3 regions of the Marinomonas sp. S3726 genome follow, and region 1 is predicted to be linked to each of the others. Evidence: predicted binding sites of a transcription regulator. Region 1 holds the regulator's gene; each other region holds the start of a gene.
The links. Region 1 encodes LexA, which represses DNA repair genes until DNA is damaged. Its sites were predicted from a motif close to TACTGTNTANNTANACAGTA; they were not measured.
Positions count from the first base shown of each region.

Region 2: TW85_RS26630 (YebG family protein) is a predicted target of LexA. The motif match lies at 2,543-2,562, and genes of this name have one in related genera.
Region 3: ruvC (crossover junction endodeoxyribonuclease RuvC) is a predicted target of LexA. The motif match lies at 2,726-2,745, and genes of this name have one in related genera.

Region 1 is NZ_JXYC01000018.1:80,921-85,143, forward strand. Features, by position in the region: gene dinG (ATP-dependent DNA helicase DinG) at 1-1,820, opposite strand, end outside; gene lexA (transcriptional repressor LexA) at 1,890-2,510, shown strand; gene TW85_RS15015 (hypothetical protein) at 2,566-2,835, opposite strand; gene TW85_RS15020 (DUF6586 family protein) at 2,840-3,298, opposite strand; gene topA (type I DNA topoisomerase) at 3,299-4,223, opposite strand, start outside.
Region 2 is NZ_JXYC01000004.1:737,221-741,443, reverse strand. Features, by position in the region: gene TW85_RS04525 (hypothetical protein) at 1-283, opposite strand, end outside; gene TW85_RS04520 (response regulator) at 516-1,409, shown strand; gene TW85_RS04515 (GNAT family N-acetyltransferase) at 1,436-1,732, opposite strand; gene TW85_RS04510 (peptidylprolyl isomerase) at 1,926-2,405, opposite strand; gene TW85_RS26630 (YebG family protein) at 2,584-3,006, shown strand; gene TW85_RS04500 (cytochrome b/b6 domain-containing protein) at 3,109-3,801, opposite strand; gene TW85_RS04495 (DMT family transporter) at 3,994-4,223, shown strand, end outside.
Region 3 is NZ_JXYC01000047.1:72,449-76,671, reverse strand. Features, by position in the region: gene tolQ (protein TolQ) at 1-503, opposite strand, end outside; gene ruvB (Holliday junction branch migration DNA helicase RuvB) at 513-1,541, opposite strand; gene ruvA (Holliday junction branch migration protein RuvA) at 1,551-2,150, opposite strand; gene ruvC (crossover junction endodeoxyribonuclease RuvC) at 2,147-2,698, opposite strand; gene aspS (aspartate--tRNA ligase) at 2,833-4,223, opposite strand, start outside.

The DNA.
Region 1 (4,223 bases):
CTTGCCAGCCCCAACAACAAACTCCCCTTGTCTTTATCAATTCTTTCTTTATGAGCCTCAAGGATAATACGTTTTGATTGCTCCCCTTGAACCAACATAATATCTTTAAGCTCCTGCTTAACTGCATCAGCAACAGCTTCCATCTGCTTTCTTGAGGAGAATAAAACCAAACTGGCAGCTAAAGGATCAACCTCATTATCAAGGTATTGGATAATTTCTTTAGTATGTTCATCCGCCTTATTTGGTTCATGCTCAAGTTTTGGAATTTGCAAAACAGCTTTATTCTGAAAATCAAAAGGGCTTAATACTCTTAAATATTCTGACTCCTTCGGCACACCACTTCTCATATTAAAACGGTGAAATTGATTTAATGCTGTCAAAGTAGCTGAGGTAACAACCGCGGCAAAGCATTTATCCCATAATTGCATTCTTAATGTGTGCGCAGCAAGAATGGGTGAACCACCCAGCTCAATATCCTGCTCCATTCCTTGACCAGTCAATGTGAGCCATCTTGCATTCGGCGGGAAGTTCTGATCATCCGCCGTAGAGAATAATAGCCATAATGCTTTTGCCTGCTCTAACCTACCGAGTATTACGCCTAAGATTGGTAGCCAAACTTCTGCGGTTTCAGGCTTCATACCCATACCCTCATTCTGCTTAACTTTCTTACATTCATCGTGAATCGACTCGATCGCAGAAAAAAGTTTTTGGTAGGAGGTTTGGAGGCTATAAGCGAGCTGCCTTAACTCATCAGGGATAATGCCAAACTCAAATCTATGCTGATCATTATCATCAACATTTTGCAGATTATTAATGAATGGCGCTAAACCTTGTTGAGCATATTGAATAAAATTAACAATGGTTTGCACCATTTGTGGAATCTTGAACAATAATTGCCCAGTAACACTAACGTCGTCAGAAAGCTCCTGCTTAAGGTTTATCAGGTTCTTCTCAAGTTGTCTTAACCAAAGAATACTTTGCTGTAATCTAAGTTCGTGTCTGAAATGATTAATAGCTTTGTCGGGTAAATGGTGCCCTTCATCGAATACATAAATGCTATCGGCAGGGGCAGTCAGTATTGCTCCTCCACCTAGAGATAAGTCCGCTAATACAAGGTCATGGTTTGCAACTATAATGTCTGCAACTTCTATTTCAGCTCTAGCCTTATAAAATGGGCACGCCGTAAAGTTAGCACAATTACGGTTTGTACATTGCTGATGGTCCGTTTTTAAACGTCCCCAATCTTGCTCTCTTACAATACCTGTCCAGTTATCTTTATCACCATCCCAAGTGCCAGCTTTAAGCGCATCATCCATTTCTTTATAAAGAGCGGTATTAACATCTCCTGGCTGCAAATGCTGTTCAAACAAACCTGCGAACATATCATCCGTCGCTTGTGTCTCATCATCTAGATGACTTTCTAGATGATTTAGACACAAATAACGACCTCTACCTTTAGCCAAGGTATATTTAAACTGATAGTCAGTATGCTTAAGGAGTTCTGGTAGTTCCTTGTGAAGAATTTGCTCCTGCAAAGCGACAGTTGCCGTTGAGATTACGAGTGTTTTTTCCCGTGCTCTGGCTATAGGGACTGCGGCTAGGCAATATGACAAGGTTTTACCTGTACCCGTACCAGCCTCTATTACCGCAACATGTTTTTCACCCAGTCGATTACCTTCACTGTCAGGTTTAACGTTACCCAGTGTTCTCGCAATAGCACCAATCATTTGCCTTTGACCGGTACGAGGGTTGTGCCCTTTTGCCTTAAGGTTTGCTCGGTAAGCGGTTTGTATTTTTAACTTTAAATCGTCAGAAAGCATTTATTTATTTGAGTATCCCTTTAAAAGCTGTATATAATAACAGTTACTGTACAAACAACCAGATGCCTTATGATTAAACTTACAAAAAGACAATCCGATGTTATGGATACAATCCGCGACTTTATTGCGGAAACTGGCTTTCCACCAACACGAGCCGAAATTGCAAAACAGCTAGGTTTTAAATCACCAAATGCTGCGGAAGAACACTTAAAAGCCCTTTGTAAAAAAGGTGCTATTGAGATTTTACCTGGTGCTTCACGTGGCTTACGCATCATTGAAGAAGCCAGCAATGATGCAAACCCAGAGCTTGGGTTGCCTATTATTGGTAAGGTAGCTGCAGGTTTTCCAATACTTGCCCAGGAAAATGTGGACTCTCATGTTCAAGTGCCACCAAGTATGTTCTCACCACAAGCTGATTATCTCTTATCTGTAAATGGCATGAGTATGAAAGATGTGGGCATTATGGAAGGAGATTTACTTGCCGTCCATAAAACATCTACCGTACGTAACGGCCAAATTGTTGTTGCACGTATCGGCGATGAAGTGACTGTAAAACGCTTTGAAAAGAAAGGAAATACAATTCGCCTCATCGCAGAAAACGAAGAGTTCAATGACATACTAGTCGACTTAGAAAGTGAAGAGTTTGCCATTGAGGGTCTCTCCGTAGGAGTTATACGACAAACAATCTAAGTAACACGCATAAAAAAAGCTAAGCCTAGGCTTAGCTTTTTTTATGCGGTCATCATTAGTGAATCACTTTTGCCTGTGAGGCTGCGTCTTCATCATGAGATTCATGCACTTCAGATTCTGGAAAATCTTCTGAATACACAAAATCAATACCGGCATGAAACATTCTCTTAGCCAGTTCAAAATACCTATCCTGAAGATACGCTTTTGTAGTATCAGAAATTTTTAGAACCGCTAGAGGTTCAGATTCAACACCCTCATCACTTGCTGGACGTAAAACAATTTCGCCATTTTCTAGTTCCACTATCTCTAGATACGACTCATTCATATTATTAGTACTCTGAGGATTCTTCTCTAAACCTTAAAATCAATTCGGTTAGAGAGTTTAAATATGTCAAATAAGTTGACCTATCATCAACTGAGGCGACAATTAAATTATCGTGTTTAGCGTTATAGAAATTTGGCTGACATTTCAAACTCACGTCATATGTATTTTGCATATGTGAAAACCAAGAGTTTGCGTTTGCATTCAATTCTATAAGCTCGTTAACAACTGGAATGCTGATGTTTTTTGATTTTGCATCTTGATGCATTTCAAGCAAGCCAATTTCCGAGCTAAGATGATACGCTTGTTTTACTTCTTGCAAAAGCCCTAAAACAGCACTTTGTAAATGAAAAAGGGCAGCATTTTCAAATGCTGGCCCCATCCATTTTTGCTCATTATTTGGCATATCCAAAAAACGACGTGCTATATCCAGCCTCTGATTTGTCATGCTAGCGGCCGAACTCATTTATTTCTTTACCTTTTTCTTAGCTTCTTCAATCACCCACTTAGAGTCAACATAAAAGGCTTTCCAACCAGTTGGCTTGCCTTCGTCTTCAGACATGACATATTGCTCTTTTGTTTTACGACTATAGCGAATTATTGTAGGTCGACCTTCAGAGTCAGCTAATGGCGCATCCTTAAAGAAATGATACTTAGGATCTATTTGATCCATGTAAGGTATCAGCTCAGCCACAAGTGGAGCACGCGTTTCTCGCTTCCTTGGGAATTGACTCGCTGCCAAGAACAGGCCAGTTGCACCATCACGTAAAACATAGTGATCCTCAACCTTAAGGCATGCCAAATCTGGCATAGGAACAGGGTCCATCTTAGGCGGAGCAGCTTCTCCATTTTTCAGTAACTTACGTGTATTCTTACATTCTTCATTTGTACAACCAAAGTACTTCCCGAAACGGCCAGTTTTTAACTGCATTTCTGAAGAACACTTATCACACTCAAGAACAGGGCCATCATAACCTTTTATCTTGAACGAACCAGCCTCAACCTCAAATCCTGAACAACTAGGGTTGTTACCACAAACATGTAATTTGCGCTGTTCATCAACCAAATAGCTATCCATTGCAGAGCCACAGATTTTACAACGTCGCTTATTAATAAGCGCCTTTGACTCAGCCTCATCGTCATATACAGCAACAACCTCTTCACCACTTACTAGGTTAATTGTTGCTTTACAGCGTTCTTTTGGTGGCAATGCATAACCAGAGCAAGACAAGAACACACCAGTACTTGCCGTGCGAATTTGCATTGGTCTTGAACATGTTGGGCATTCTATATCAGTAGGTGTTGGCGCATTTTGAGCCATACCTGTTTCTGGATGTTCGGCGATATTAAGTGTCTTACTAAAATCACGGTAAAAGGCATTAAGGGTTTCA
Region 2 (4,223 bases), on a different contig from region 1:
TAATTTCCTGATCTTGCAGCTTCATTTTTTGCATCATAATCTTAGTCTGGCCACGATACTTAGCAAAAGATTCTTCGGTCGCGACTAGGTTAGCACCACTTTTACTACCAAGATCTGCAGCATCTTGAAGGTACTGAATTTCTTTATCATTATCTTCTATATTAACGTCCAATATCTTATTTGCAGTTTTTAAACCGTTAATAATATATAGGCAGTACAAAACCAGACCACAGCTTAAAATAACAGCCGCTTCAAGGATTAAGATTAAAATAGTGTCTGTCAAAAATCTCTCCTCGTTAAGGTCTAAGATATTACAAAAGAAAACATAAGGATAAAATGCCCAAATGATGTAAGCAATAGAGTACACTTAAATAGAGCAGAAAGTACAATTGAGCTGACATAAAGCGCCTAAACTCCACTCGAAATGCACTTTATGATAGAAAAAACCAAGTTATAATAAGATTTCTAGATAGATATATACCCATTCAATTTCTTAATTTTCTTAGGTAATTATATTGAAAGTACTAATCATTGATGACAGTAGAGCCGTTCAACTCATCATTCGAAGAGCACTTGAAAAAGGCAATATAGAAAACCTAGAAACTAAGCTTGCCAGCTCAGGCATTCAAGCATTAGCCATTTTAGAAGACTGGCATCCAGACCTTGTTCTATCTGATTTACATATGCCCAAAATGTCAGGTATAGAATTATTAACCGAAATAAATAGGCAAATGCTTAAATTAAATGTCGGCTTAATTACCACAGAAACGGATGACTCACGCTTAAGAAAGGTAAAACAATGTGGGGTTAAGTTTATTATCAATAAACCCTTTAATGACACTGAGCTGCTTCAAAAAATTAAATTGTTTTTACCAACAGATAAACCGCTACTGGCTACACCTGAAATGCCGGTACAAAAAACCAATATCAAACTGGATAAGAACACCTTAAATCTACCTGAAGAAACTGAATTAGAAGATGCTTTAGCAGAAGTCTTTTTTAGGGATGTAAGAGTAACAACAAAAAACTTTGAGAAATATGAATCTCAACAATACCCCTACCTTCTTGGCATGATGACACCTTTAGGCAAAGACCAAGTGAAAGCCATTTGCATACTAAAGCAGCCTGCTATTAAGCAGATCAGCACAGTATTTTCGAGCTTACACCCAGGAGCATTAAACAGTCAGCAGGATAGAGCATTACTCTGCGATCATTTTTTTCGTGTGTTAGATAAGTTTATTATGCCAAGTGGCAGCATAGAGTCCTTAGTGTTTAAAAAATCTAATCTCATCACTAAACCTTTCGCTAAAATTGATGGTTTTTATCGCACCAAAAAGGAAAAGAAAAAAGATTATCTTATCGAGATTAAGGGTTTTGAATCCTTCGTTGTTACCTTAATAGCGGCCTAAGCGGTAAGTGTTAACAAACTTTCATTTCATCTCTTTTTTAAAAACTTCTCCACATACCAACAAGTCGCCGTAATTTGATAATCTTGCGCTTTAGCCCAGCTTAAACCGGCTCTGACCAATTGTTCAGCAATGCCTTTCCCTCTTAATGCTGGAGGAACAAAAGTGCTTTTAAAATCAATAACCTGCTTTAGGTTTGCCGGATCATCTAAAAACACATACTCAAGTAGTGCTATTTCGCCATCTTGCTCAATTCGAAAACATTGAGCTTGTTCGTCATGTTGCATAAATATCGCCTTTTTAATGGGCTGTGAGTAAGTGGACACTTTATCCACAAACGCCTCTAAATCATAGCTTTTGCTTTAAGGCGCTAAGATTAAGTCACCTCTTCTCAGTCTGCTCTTTTAAAGTATATGAAGGAAAAACGTCAATCTAGGTGTCACTTTGCGTTTATTAATGGGTTCCCTAGACATAAAAAAAGCCTCAAAAGAGGCTTATTTGGTCTGGATACGCATCAACTTAGTGATGATGTCCGCCTACACCGTGTGCATGACCGTGAGCAATTTCGTCTTCTGTTGCATCGCGCACATCAACCACCTCAACAGAAAAAGTAAGATCTTTACCTGCTAACGGATGATTTAAATCTACAGTCGCATGCTTAAGACCCGCTTTAACCACGGTTACTTGGCGTTGTCCTTTATCTGTTTGAACAATTGCAGTCATACCTGCTTTCCAACGCTTCGCACCTTGTAAGTGTTTGATTGGCACTTGTTGCTGATGATCTTCTTTACGCTCACCATAAGCATCTGCCGCGGCAATTGTTACTTCAAACTCATCACCAGCAGCTTTGCCTTCCATCGCTGTCTGTAGACCAGGGATAATATTGCTGTGCCCATGTAGGTAAGCCAGAGGGTCATTACCTGCAGATGTTTCAATTAGCGCATCGCCTTCACGTAGTGTGTAGTGAAATTGCACTACTGTATTGTCCTTGATAGACATTGTTTTTCCTCAATCATGTTCTGTTGCACCATTATCGTCCCTTTTCTCTAGGGAAGCCATAATTAGAGCCTCTCTTTTATTCGAACACTGACAAACAAGCTTTATTTTCAAATTGAGCTAGACAAATCAAAAAATAATACTGTATATTTGTACAGTATTATTTTATCTGAGGTGAATCATGCCTGTAATTATTAAATATGTTGTTGAACGTGATGGAATAGAAAAAATGACTTTTGCATCCAAAGCTGAAGCAGACGCTTACGATAAACTGTTAGATACTGCAGATGATATCTCTCAACTCCTAACAGATAGCCGACTTATCGAAAAAGATAGTCAAATTGATGCCCTGTCCATGTATCTTGCTCAAAATAAAGAGCAGCTTTTACAATCACTTGGTAGCAAGCGTAAAGCTAAAACAAGTACAAAACCGAGCCAAACACATGAAAGCCAGATCCCTCTTGAAGCGGCGTCCAATTCTCAAGATTTGGAAGATCTCGTGATTGAAAAGGATGATGATCAGGTTGATGAACTCGTCTTAGATATGGACCAAGACGACAATATCGAAGATTTAATCGATGAAGAACTAATTGATGCGGCTTAAATGCATGTCTCTACAAAAAGCATGCCTCAGCCAATTAGCTTTACACTAATTGGCTGTCTTACCATACTTTCTAACTTATTCGTTCTATAAAGTAATGGCCTTCTAGATTGGCAATTGCCATAACCAGTACAAATAAATAAGACTCAGACTTAGCATGATAACAAGGCGTTTTCTTACCGTCTTTCTCACTGCTTTTGTTTCTTGATCAAAACCAGACTGGTCTGCATAAGGCTCTGATGAAATTGGCTTTTTACCATTAAACATGGCTTTGATTAAACGCTCTTTTAACGCTAACTCATGGACCAAAACTGCAAGCAAATGACAGGCGACTAAAGCCAGTAAGATATCGGCTAATTCAGCATGCCAATCGGCTAACCACTCCTGTAAATCCTCACTGACCCATTCATACATGGGGCCATACCAAAACACTTCATCAGAGTTAACCAGCCCTGATACTATTTGAAGCACCAAGCTTATAAGCAGTACTAGCACCATAATGCCACCCAAAGGGTTATGACCCAAATAATGGGGAGCTTGTCCTTTTACAAGCTGCTTGGCGTAATAATAGATATTTTTTGGTGCTGTTAAGAACATAGAAAATCGAGCGAGCTTTGCTCCCCAGAAACCATAGAGGAGTCGTGTTATCAGCGCAGCGGATAGTAAGTAGCCCATATAAAAATGCCATTGCATATAATCTTCTTCTGATTTACCCGTCACGACCAAACCGGTGAACAGTAAAACCATAAGCCAATGGTTCAGTCTAATATAAAGATCCCAAACTTTAATCTCTTTCATGATTGATTATCATCTCACCTTAAGAAACTCGTTCTAAATTCTCATTCCTGTGAGGAATCCGAACTATTCTATTTATTCCTTTTACTTTTCTTTCCTGTCTCATTAAGTTAGCAGGCATCGGCGCTGCGTATTTGAGCACGCCCTGCAATTTAAGTTCAAGCTTCTAATCAACTCTATTAAGGAAACAGCTTTATGTGGATAGCGTTTACCCTGCTCGCCGCTTGGTTTCAATCGATGCGAACCGCCTACCAGAATTCCTTATCGAAGCAAGAAGGCACCTTACATGCTACCTTAGCAAGATCCTTATTCGGCCTTCCTTTTGTACTTGTTTATGGCGGTTTTTGCTATTTTCTCTTTGGCCCTTTAACCACTGAGATTAGCCAAACTTTTTACCTAATTGCAGGCCTTGGTGCGCTAGCTCA
Region 3 (4,223 bases), on a different contig from region 1:
ATACCAGGAGCCACTGTAGCAAGCGTTGCTTGTTGCACTTCGGCCAAACCTATAAATGAATGCATTATCCCCCAAACTGTACCAAACAAGCCTACATAAGGACTGGTAGAACCCACCGTAGCTAAAAAAGGCAAATGCTTATCAAGTTTCTCTTCTTCACGCGCCAGTGCAACACGCATAGCACGCTGAACGCCCTCCATGACCGCATCAGGGTCCATATTTGCACTCTGACGTAAACGCGTGAACTCTTTAATCCCAGATGTGAAAATATTTTCTATACCTTCAACTCTTCGCCCTTCCGCTGTTACTTGACGATAAAGCTGACTTAAGTCCATACCAGACCAAAACAGATCTTCAAAAGTGCGACGAACCTTTGCCGCCCCTCTTAACACTCTCACTCGCTGAAAAATGACAACCCATGAAAAAACAGATGCTAAAACCAACAACAACATAACTAGCTGAACTACAAGGCTAGCACTCGCGATAAGACCCCAAATTGACATTTACTACCTCTAATTTAAATCGTTTGGCAATTGATAATTAAAATGCTCATATGCCTTCTTTGTAACCTGTCGCCCTCTTGGCGTACGAATCACAAATCCTTGCTGAATTAAGTAAGGCTCGATCACATCTTCGATGGTATCTTTATCCTCCCCAACAGCAGCAGAAATACTGTCCAGACCTACCGGTCTTCCTTCAAACTTCTCTATCATAGTCAATAACATACGTCGATCTAAGTGATCAAACCCTTGAGTATCTACACTTAACATATCTAAGGCACGCTGAGCAACTTCTTGGGCCACTATTTCATAGCCACCAACTTGAGCAACATCCCTGACTCGACGCAACAAGCGGTTTGCAATTCTAGGCGTCCCCCTTGCTCTACGAGCAATTTCGAAGCTACCTGAAGCATCCATATTCAAACCCATCTTTTCAGATGAACGAGAGACTATAGTTGTTAACGACTGAACATCATAAAACTCAAGTCTTTGCACTATACCGAATCTATCTCTTAAGGGAGATGTCAATAAACCAGCGCGAGTTGTTGCTCCGACCAAGGTAAAAGCAGGAAGTTCAATTTTAATAGAGCGAGCAGCAGGACCTTCACCTATCATAATATCCAGCTGATAATCCTCCATCGCAGGATAAAGCACCTCTTCAACCGCTGGACTTAAACGATGTATTTCATCGATAAACAGCACATCACCTTCACTAAGGTTTGTCAAAAGAGCAGCTAAATCACCAGCACGCTCAAGCACAGGACCAGAGGTCGTTTTAATTTCAACCCCCATTTCATTAGCAATAATATTAGCCAAAGTTGTTTTCCCTAACCCAGGCGGCCCAAAGATAAGACAATGATCTAAAGGCTCCTCCCGTTGCTTCGCAGCCTGAATAAAGATATCCATCTGCTCTCTAACAACTGGCTGACCAATATATTCGTCCAACATTTTTGGACGAATTGCTCTATCAATATGCGACTCGGACCCTGAAAGCTCTATAGCATCAGATTCAGCACTAATTATTCTATCGGATTCAATCATATTCAGAATCTACTTAAGCATGTTTTTTAAAGCAGACTTTATCACCTGCTCACTACTATCAGATGACACAGGCACCTTCGCAATTGCTTTTGCTGCTTCTTGTGGTTTGTAACCAAGAGCGACCAAGGCCGCTTCCGCTTCTTGCCTTGGGTCCGTTTGCACTTGCCTTAAAACTTCTGGCGTCGCAAATAGATCCTGCTTTGCAGCTTGACCAAGCTTATCTCTCAACTCAATAATCAAGCGCTCTGCTGTTTTTTTACCAACACCTGGTATACGCGTAAGAGCCGTCACATCTGAATCTTGAACATTAGCAATTAACTCATCACTCGACATGCTAGATAACACGCTAAGCGCCATCTTAGGGCCAACTCCATTAACTTTAATTAAAATACGAAACAGGGCTCTTTCATCTTTCCCTTTAAAGCCATAAAGACTTTGAGAGTCTTCTTTTACTTGAAAATGCGTATAAAGCGTGACTTTTTCACCTATGGCAGGTAGCTCATAGAAAGTCGTCATTGAAGCAGTTAATTCATAACCCACACCATTCACATCTAACATTAATTCTGGCGGTACTTTTTCTACCAAATAACCTACTAAACGACCTATCACTTAAGATTCCTTATATCTAATTCTGACCAACGCTTACCGGATCTTGCCGCCCTCTTACCAACACCATACTCTAGCCCCGAAGAAGTACGTGTATGAGCGTGACACATTGCAATTGCCAACGCATCAGCGGCATCAGCTTGAGGCGCTTTCTCCAACTTGAGCAACAGTTGAACCATTTGCTGGACTTGCTCTTTATCTGCACTCCCACTACCCACAACAGATTGCTTCACACGCTTAGCGGCATACTCTGAAACAGGCAAGCCAGCCATTGCCGCAGCCACAATAGCTGCACCTCTTGCTTGACCAAGCTTTAATGCGGAATTAGCATTTTTTGCAAGAAACACTTCTTCAATAGCAAATTCTTGAGGTCGATAACGAGACAAGAGTTCACTAACATTGGTATAAATATTTTTCAAACGTTCTGCCAGAACATCATCAGGCAACCTAATACAACCACTATCAACATATTGGATTTGCCGCCCTTGCACATCAATAATGCCAAAGCCAGTAATACGGGAGCCTGGATCAATCGCTAAAATTCGAGTCAAAAACACACCTCAAGGACTCATTAATTTAACTGTATATTTCAACAGTATGACCTTTAAGATTCAACCGCATTTCACTATTAAATCAAAAAAAAGGCCGCATAAGCGGCCCTTTTCTTAAAATTCGTCTAAAAACCTTATTCTACAACAGGTTTACGCACACGAATGCTCAACTCTTTTAGTTGCTTCTCACTTACCTCACCAGGTGCTTGCGTCAATAGACATGTTGCACTTTGTGTTTTAGGGAAAGCAATAACATCACGGATAGATGCTGAACCTGTCATCAACATAACAAGACGATCTAGACCGAAAGCTAAACCACCATGTGGCGGCGCGCCAAACTTAAGCGCATCAAGTAAGAAACCAAACTTCTCTTCTTGCTCTGCTTCATCAATATTTAGCAACTCAAATACAGTTTGCTGCATATCACTTTGGTGAATACGGATAGAACCACCGCCAAGCTCAGTACCATTTAGCACCATATCATAAGCTTGAGACAAAGCAGTTAATGGATTAGCTTTTAGCTCTTCTACAGAACATGATGGCGCTGTAAACGGGTGGTGAATAGCAGTAATACCGCCATCAGAAGTCTCTTCAAACATTGGGAAGTCAACAACCCATAAAGGCGCCCACTCACAAGTATATAGTTCAAGATCTTCACCAAGCTTACAACGTAAAGCACCTAGTGCTTCATTAACCACTTTTTCAGAATCAGAACCGAAGAAGATCAAATCGCCATCTTGCGCATCTAGACGCTCAAGCAATTGTTGACGAACTTCAACTGGAAGGAATTTAACAATAGGAGACTGCAAACCTTCTTCAAGGTTAGATTTGTCATTAACCTTGATGTAAGCCAACCCTTTAGCACCATAGATACCAACGTACTTAGTATAAGCATCGATTTGCTTACGAGTAAGCGCATTACCACCAGGCACTTTAAGTGCAGCTACACGCCCCTTAGGGTCAACCGCTGGACCAGAGAACACTTTAAAATCAACATTTTCCATCAAATCAGAAACTGTCACGATTTTTAAAGGAATACGTAAATCAGGCTTATCACTACCATATGTTTCCATCGCTTCAGCGTATGGCATAGTAGGGAAAGTCCCTAGATCTACATTCAATAGTTGCTTAAACAAACCTACAACCATTTCTTCTGTCATAGACATGATTTCTTTCTCACCCATGAAGGATGTCTCGATGTCTACTTGAGTAAATTCTGGCTGACGGTCAGCACGCAAATCTTCATCACGGAAGCACTTTGCAATTTGATAATAACGATCAAAACCAGACACCATTAATAGTTGCTTAAACAACTGTGGCGACTGAGGCAAAGCAAAGAAGTTACCTTCTTGGGTACGACTTGGCACAAGATAGTCACGCGCACCTTCAGGTGTTGCGCGAGTCAAAATTGGCGTTTCAATATCTAGGAAGCCATTATCATCTAAATAATTACGCAGCACGGATGTCACTTTAGAACGGAAACGCATTTTTGCTTGCACTTCAGGGCGACGTAGATCAACAAAAC